2 regions of the Delftia sp. genome follow, and region 2 is predicted to be linked to the other one. Evidence: riboswitches for the same ligand, from Rfam matches in the RefSeq annotation. Region 2 holds a riboswitch; the other holds the start of a gene.
The links. Region 2 has a riboswitch for glycine ahead of gcvT (glycine cleavage system aminomethyltransferase GcvT). Riboswitches for the same ligand answer to the same signal wherever they lie in the genome.
Positions count from the first base shown of each region.

Region 1 (3,407 bases), on a different contig from region 2:
TTGATCGTTCCATCAACCGACACCACGGCCCTGGGCGCATTTCCACCAGTCGGGCTCAGTGCGATATTCGAATCTTTGATCGTCAATCCGTTGACGGTCATGTTCGACATGACCTGGAAGAACTGCTCGAGCTGCATTCCCCCGATAGGGTTGGGCAGATTCGTTACCGTGAAATTATCGACAACAATGTTGGAAACCGTGCCTCCTGTACCGTTGCTTGCGGCAACGGAAATGGCCGAGCCCTTGTTATTGCCGTAATTTCCATTCCATATCGCGGAATTGATCGTGCTATTGGTAAAGAATACGTTTTGTGCGCCTTGATGAATCTCCGCGTACAGCTCGCAGTTGAACGGCGTCCCCTCTCCAGCAGGGGTTGGAGCCACATTCACCAGGCCGACGCGATCAATGGTGATATTGTTCGCCGTGGAGCCAACGACGAATACCGCTTCGCCACAGGTCATATTGGGCGAATTGGTGAGCGTGATGTTCTTCCCACCAAGATAAAAAGTTTCCCAGGGGGAGTCCGCCCAGTTCTGGACTTGTATGACTCCCCCGAAATCGATGGTCAACGAGCCCGTGCCGGCTGGCACGGTGCCTTTGAGCCAGTACCAGGCACCACCGGCACCAGTGGTGGTGCCCGTATCGCCGCCGCTGATCATCTGGGTTTGACCACAGGCATTGGTGGCTCCCGTCACGGCGCCGGACTGGGCTCCGCTGATGAATGTATTGGCACAGCGCACGTAAACCGTCTGATTGTCGACATACGGATGGAGGTTTCCCGCCGCATCCTTGGATGTCCCGCTCTGTATGGTCCGTACCGACGTGGTCAGTGTCGGCGCAAAGACGATGGAAACATCGGCACTCGGATCCAGCGTTTGCAGCGTGTAGTTGGCTGCCTGAATGGCCGCTCGCAGCGTACATGCGCCAGCAAAGGTGCCCCCCAGCGTGCTGACACAGGTGGTTGGTGTCGTTGCATTGGCATTGGGAGCGTCGCTGTTGTCGGTGACCGTGAAGACGATGGTCGCCGCCAGTGCCGTGGATGAGATACCCGCGCATGAAAGCAGCAGCAAAGAGAAAAGGCACTTCGCTGCACGCCACTTGCGAAAAAATGCCGAACCAGGCAGGCGATTGAGAGCATGCATGATATTCCCCGTTCTCTCAAGGAGATATGACAGGAAAATGATTTTCCCAATGGCAATGGCCATCAGTTGTACCCAGCGCATTTGCATCGCCGTACCTCGGATAGTTCTATTTGAATCACGAGCCCACAACTCACCTTGCAGCCGGTGAGTTTGGAAGCAAAATTTTTCGCGCAGATCCTGCGCGTCAATCAAAAAAAGGCGGATTTCCATCAACGCTTGCGCGCTGCTCCACTGCCCATTGAGCGGACACACCTTCAGTCGGGTTTGCGACGCAAAACATTCCTCCCTCGACAAACCATATTCACCGTGCTTGTATTTTTTCAGTGACGGACCAGTTTCCATGGACCCGCACCTGTGCAACGGTAAGTCGCCTATCAGACATATATACAACCCATGGTTAACCCATGCAGGTCCAATCGACCAGAACATGCACTGACAAACCACTGCACATATCGATAGGCTAAATCATGTTTTTTTCTATTTCAATAGTTTTTTTACATGAAGCCAGAGACTCGTACCAGCGCTACGAGGGAGGCGCTTGAGCGATCTAGGGAATACCCTGAATCAGCCACACCACATACAGGTAACTGGTGGTATCCCCAATACGACTGGAGCTGGCTGCGCAAGCCCCATAGAATCGCCCCTGCAGGAGAGCAGGCGGGCGCCACGGTGCCGAGCCTCACCGAAGGCGCAAACTCCCATACACGCTCAGGTTCCGTACTGCAAACACAACATGCCGTCTGGAGAGCCGCCGCACGCAATGTGCGGCGCACCGAAGGAGCAAGCCCCGTTCCCATGGATGGTGGTGAATCTCTCAGGTACCAAGGACAGGGGGAGCGGCAGCTGCGTCACGACGGACGCCGGCTGCCTGCTATCCAGACCATAGCGGCCAGCTTTCGCGTGACCCGGCACATGCCTTTGAAAGGGCATCGTCATGCGCGTCATCGTTCTCGGAGCCGGCCTGATCGGCACCACGTCGGCCTACTATCTGCAATCCCTCGGTCATGAAGTGACCGTCATCGACCGCCAGGCCGCGCCCGGCGCCGAAACCAGCTTCGCCAACGGCGGGCAGATCTCGGTCAGCCACGCGGAGCCCTGGGCCAACCCCGGCGCACCGCTGAAGTTGCTGGGCTGGCTGGGCCGGCAGGACGCCCCCCTGCTCTTCCGCCTGCGCGCCGACATGCGCCAGTGGCTCTGGGGCCTGTCCTTCCTGCGCAACTGCACGCCCGCGCGCACGCGCCACAACATCCAGCAGATCGTTCGCCTGGGCACCTACAGCCGCGAGGCCCTGCAGCAGCTGCGTGCCGACACCGGCATCCAGTACGAGCAGCGCACGCAGGGCATCCTGCACTTCTATACGAACGCCCGCGAGTTCGAGGGCGCGCTCAAGCCCACCGAGCAGATGCAGGCCCTGGGCTGCGACCGCCGCCTGATCGATGCCGACGAAGCCGTGCGCCTGGAGCCGGCCCTGGCCCATGTGCGCGGGCAGATAGCGGGCGCCACCTATACGGCCGAGGATGAATCAGGCGACGCCAACCTCTTCACACGCGAGCTGGCGCGCATCGCCGCCGCCACGGGCGTGCAGTTCCGCCAGAGCCACCACGTGACGGCGCTGCGCACCACGGGTGCGGGCGCCAGCCGCCATATCGACCATGTGGAGGTGACCAATGCCGATGGCCGCTATGAACGCATCCAGGGCGACGCCTATGTGCTGGCCATGGGCTCGTTCAGCCCGCTGCTGGCCCAGCCGCTGGGGTTGCGCCTGCCCATCTACCCGGCCAAGGGCTACTCCGTGACCCTGCCGGTGCTGGACCCCGCCAAGGCCTATCAGGTCAGCCTCACGGACGACGAGTTCAAGCTGGTGTTCTCGCGCTACACGGGCGCGCAAGGCGACCGCCTGCGCATTGCGGGCACGGCCGAGTTCAACGGCTACGACCGCAACCTGGACCCCGTGCGCTGCGAGGCCATCGTGCGGCGCGTGCAGCAGCTGTTCCCCGGCGCCGGCGATACCGGCCGCGCCCAGTTCTGGAGCGGCCTGCGCCCCGCCACGCCCAGCAATGTGCCGCTGATCGGACGCTCGCCCATCGCCAACCTGTTCCTGAACACCGGCCACGGCACGCTGGGCTGGACCCATGCCTGCGGCTCCGGCATGGCGCTGGCCGACCTGGTCAGCGGCAGGCGGCCGGCCGTGGATTTCGATTTTCTGGGAGCCGCAGCCATGGACCCGGATCGCAGCGCAGGCACGGTGCGCCCGCGCGCGGTCTG
Region 1 covers NZ_JCABYI010000001.1:4,938-8,344, forward strand. Annotated here, with positions in the region: partial or broken gene AC5I49_RS00005 (beta strand repeat-containing protein) at 1-1,484, opposite strand, end outside; glycine riboswitch at 1,873-1,983, shown strand; gene AC5I49_RS00010 (D-amino acid dehydrogenase) at 2,077-3,407, shown strand, end outside.
Region 1: it holds a riboswitch for glycine, as region 2 does, so the genes downstream of both, AC5I49_RS00010 (D-amino acid dehydrogenase) here and gcvT (glycine cleavage system aminomethyltransferase GcvT) in region 2, are expected to answer to the same signal.

Region 2 (3,407 bases):
GCCCGGCCGAGCCCGCGTGCGAGAGTTGCTCGCGCGGCAGCAGGACGGACATGCAGGGGCCCATTTCCGTGGTGCCGTAGACCTGGACCAGGTCGCTGCCGACCTTGCGCGTCCATTCGCGGATCAGGTGCGGCGCCATGGAGGCGCCGCCGTACTCCACCAGCCTCAGCGCGGGCGCCTGCTCAGGCGAGGCGATGGGGTCGGCCAGCAGCATGGTGATCATGGTGGGCGCCGCGAAGAAGAAGCTCACGCGCTCTTCGCGGATCAGGCGCCAGGCCTCGGCCACGTCGAAGCGGCGCAGCAGCACCTGGGTGGCGCCGGCCTGCAGGCGCGGCAGAAAGCTGGTGTGCAGCTCGGCCGTGTGGTTGAGCGGCGCCATGGCCAGGCCCACGTCGTCGCGCGTGAACTGCATGGTCTGGTGCATGAGGGCGTTGTGCGCCAGCTTGCTGCGGTGCGTATGCAGCACGCCCTTGGGCCGGCCCGTGGTGCCGCTGGTGTACATGAGGATGCAGGGGTCGCTCTCGCGCACATGGGCCTGGGGCGGCGCGCTGCTGCGGCCCCTGGCCAGGGCGGACAGGCGCTGCGTGGCCCAGACCGGCAGCGGGTCGGCCGGGGCATCGTCGGCAAAGATCCAGTGCTCGATGCCTGCGCCAGTGCCGCCGCCTTCGGCCTTGAGCAGGGCCTGGGCGCGTGCGGCCACCTCGCCGCCCTCGTGCTCGAAGACCAGGGCGCGCGCTGCGCCGTCCTTGAGGATGAAGGCCAGCTCCTGCGCCGCCAGCCGGTAGTTGATGGGGTTGAAGATGGCGCCCAGGCGCGCGGCCGCCAGCATGGTGAAGACAAAGGCCGGCGTGTTGTAGAGGAAGGCGGCGACCACGTCGCCATGGCCTATGCCCAGCTCGGCCAGGCCATGGGCGTGGCGGTTGACTTCGGCATCGAGCTGGGCGTAGGTCCAGGCGCGGCGCTCGCCGCCCTCCCACGCGACCAGGGCTTCCTTGTTCGGCAGGTAACGTGCCGGCCAGGCCAATGTGTCTCCCAGCGTCTGCTGCATGTGCGCTTCTTCCTTCTCGCTCACGAGATTTCATATATCGATGCACCTCAATGTAGGAGATTTTTTAGACAGTTATGCAATTTGCAAATGCATCCATGCAGGCAAGCGCATGGAGTTGCAGCCGGCCCGCGGAAATCCCGAAGCCGCGCGGACGCTGGCCGCAGCTAGAATGCGCCGGTCAGGAGAGAGTGCCCGCCCGGCCGCAACGGTCGCAGGCAGCGGCACCGCCGAAGGCGCAGGGTTCGCCCCGAACGCTCAGGCAAAAGGACTGGCACCGCCTGCCGCCACGGCCGCAGGCGTTCCTAGCTGGAGAGAGATGCAGGGCACGGCGGTGTGCCCCATCCACCGAAGGAGCAAGCCCCACGCATGGAAGGTGCGGGTGAATCTCTCAGGTAAAGCGGACAGCAGGGCAGCACATCCCGGAGGACCGGGATGGCGTTATGCCTTGTTCCTTGCCTGAAAGAGAGCCCTCCTTGTCCGCTGCCTCCACCACCGATCTGCTCAGGACCCCGCTGTTCGACCTGCACCAGGAACTGGGCGCGCGCATGGTGCCGTTTGCCGGCTACTCCATGCCCGTGCAATACCCGCAGGGGCTGATGGCCGAGCACCTGCACACCCGCGAGGCGGCAGGCCTGTTCGATGTCTCGCACATGGGCCAGATCAGCCTGCGCGGTGCCGACGCCGGGGCCGCGCTGGAGTCGCTGATGCCCATGGACGTGCTGGGCCTGGGCGAACACCGCCAGCGCTACGGCCTGCTGCTCAATGAGGCGGGCGGCATTCTGGACGACCTGATGTTCGTGCGCCGCGAGGACGACCTGTTCCTGATCGTCAACGGCGCCTGCAAGCATGAAGACCTGGCGCACATCCAGGCCCGCATCGGCCAGCGCTGTGAAATCGAGCCCCAGTTCGACCGGGGCCTGCTGGCGCTGCAGGGCCCGCAGGCCGCAGCCGCCATGGAGCGCCTGCTGCCCGACACGGCCGGCCTGGTGTTCATGACAGGCGGCCACTTCGACTGGGAGGGGGCCGAGCTGTACATCGCGCGCAGCGGCTATACCGGCGAGGACGGCTTCGAGATCTCCTTGCCCGCCAGCCACGCCGAGGCCTTTGCCCGTGCCCTGCTGGCCCAGCCCGAAGTCAGGCCCGTGGGCCTGGGCGCGCGCAATTCGCTGCGCCTGGAAGCCGGCCTGTGCCTGTACGGCAACGATCTGGACACGACCACCACCCCGGCCGAGGCCGCCCTGAACTGGGCCGTGCAGAAGGTCCGCCGCGCAGGTGGCGAGCGCGAAGGCGGCTTTCCCGGCGCGGCCACCGTGCTGGCCCAGCTGCAATCGCCCGAGCTGCTCACGCGCAAGCGCGTGGGCCTGGTGGCCCTGGAGCGCGTGCCCGTGCGCGAAGGCACGGAACTGCTGGATGCCGGCGGCCGCAAGGTCGGCCAGGTCACCAGCGGCCTGCTGTCGCCCACGCTGAACCAGCCCGTGGCACTGGCCTATGTGGAGCCGGGCAGCGCCGCCATCGGCACCACGCTGCAGGCCATGGTGCGCGGCAAGGCCGTGCCCATGCAGGTGCAGGCCACGCCCTTCGTGGCGCCCCGCTATCACCGCGGTTGAGGACAGCCTGCGCGCTTGGCGTGGATCGAGTTCGGCGGATTCGTTTTTCCTGCCATCGCATGCCGCTACAGTGCGCACTGACCTTTCTCAAACCGCCTTTCACAGGTTTCTTTTCAGTTTCTATCGGAGCAAGCCATGAGCATCCAGTATTCCAAGGACCACGAGTGGATCAACGCCGCCAACCCTGACGCGGCCATCGTCGGCATCACCCTCCACGCGCAGGACGCGCTGGGCGACGTGGTGTTCGTCGACCTGCCCGCCGTGGGCACCAGCTTCAACCAGGGCGATGTGGCCGGCGTGGTCGAGTCCGTCAAGGCCGCCGCCGATGTCTACATGCCCGTCAGCGGCGAGATCGTCGAAGTCAACGAGGCCCTGCGCGACGACCCCTCCCTGGCCAACAGCGACCCGCTGGGCGAAGGCTGGTTCTTCAAGGTCAAGCTCAGCGACGCAGGCCAGCTGGCCGCGCTGCTCGACGAAGCCGCCTACACGGCCTTTGCCCAGAGCAACTGACGCCACTTTCCGGCCAGGACGGGCGCCAGGGCCCGCCCTGGCGCTTTTCAGCTTTTGAGACAGGTCCCTCCATGCTGATGTCCTCCACCCAGCCCCTTGCCGCCCTCGAGAACGCCACCGAATTCGTGGCCCGCCATATCGGCATCGCGCCCGAAGACGAGGCCCACATGCTCAGCGCCATCGGCGCGGCATCGCGCGATGCGCTGATCGACGCCATCGTCCCGCCCTCCATCCGGCGCCAC
Region 2 covers NZ_JCABYI010000020.1:189,394-192,800, reverse strand. Annotated here, with positions in the region: gene AC5I49_RS11710 (fatty acid--CoA ligase) at 1-1,048, opposite strand, end outside; glycine riboswitch at 1,218-1,329, shown strand; glycine riboswitch at 1,345-1,463, shown strand; gene gcvT (glycine cleavage system aminomethyltransferase GcvT) at 1,522-2,655, shown strand; gene gcvH (glycine cleavage system protein GcvH) at 2,791-3,165, shown strand; gene gcvP (aminomethyl-transferring glycine dehydrogenase) at 3,237-3,407, shown strand, end outside.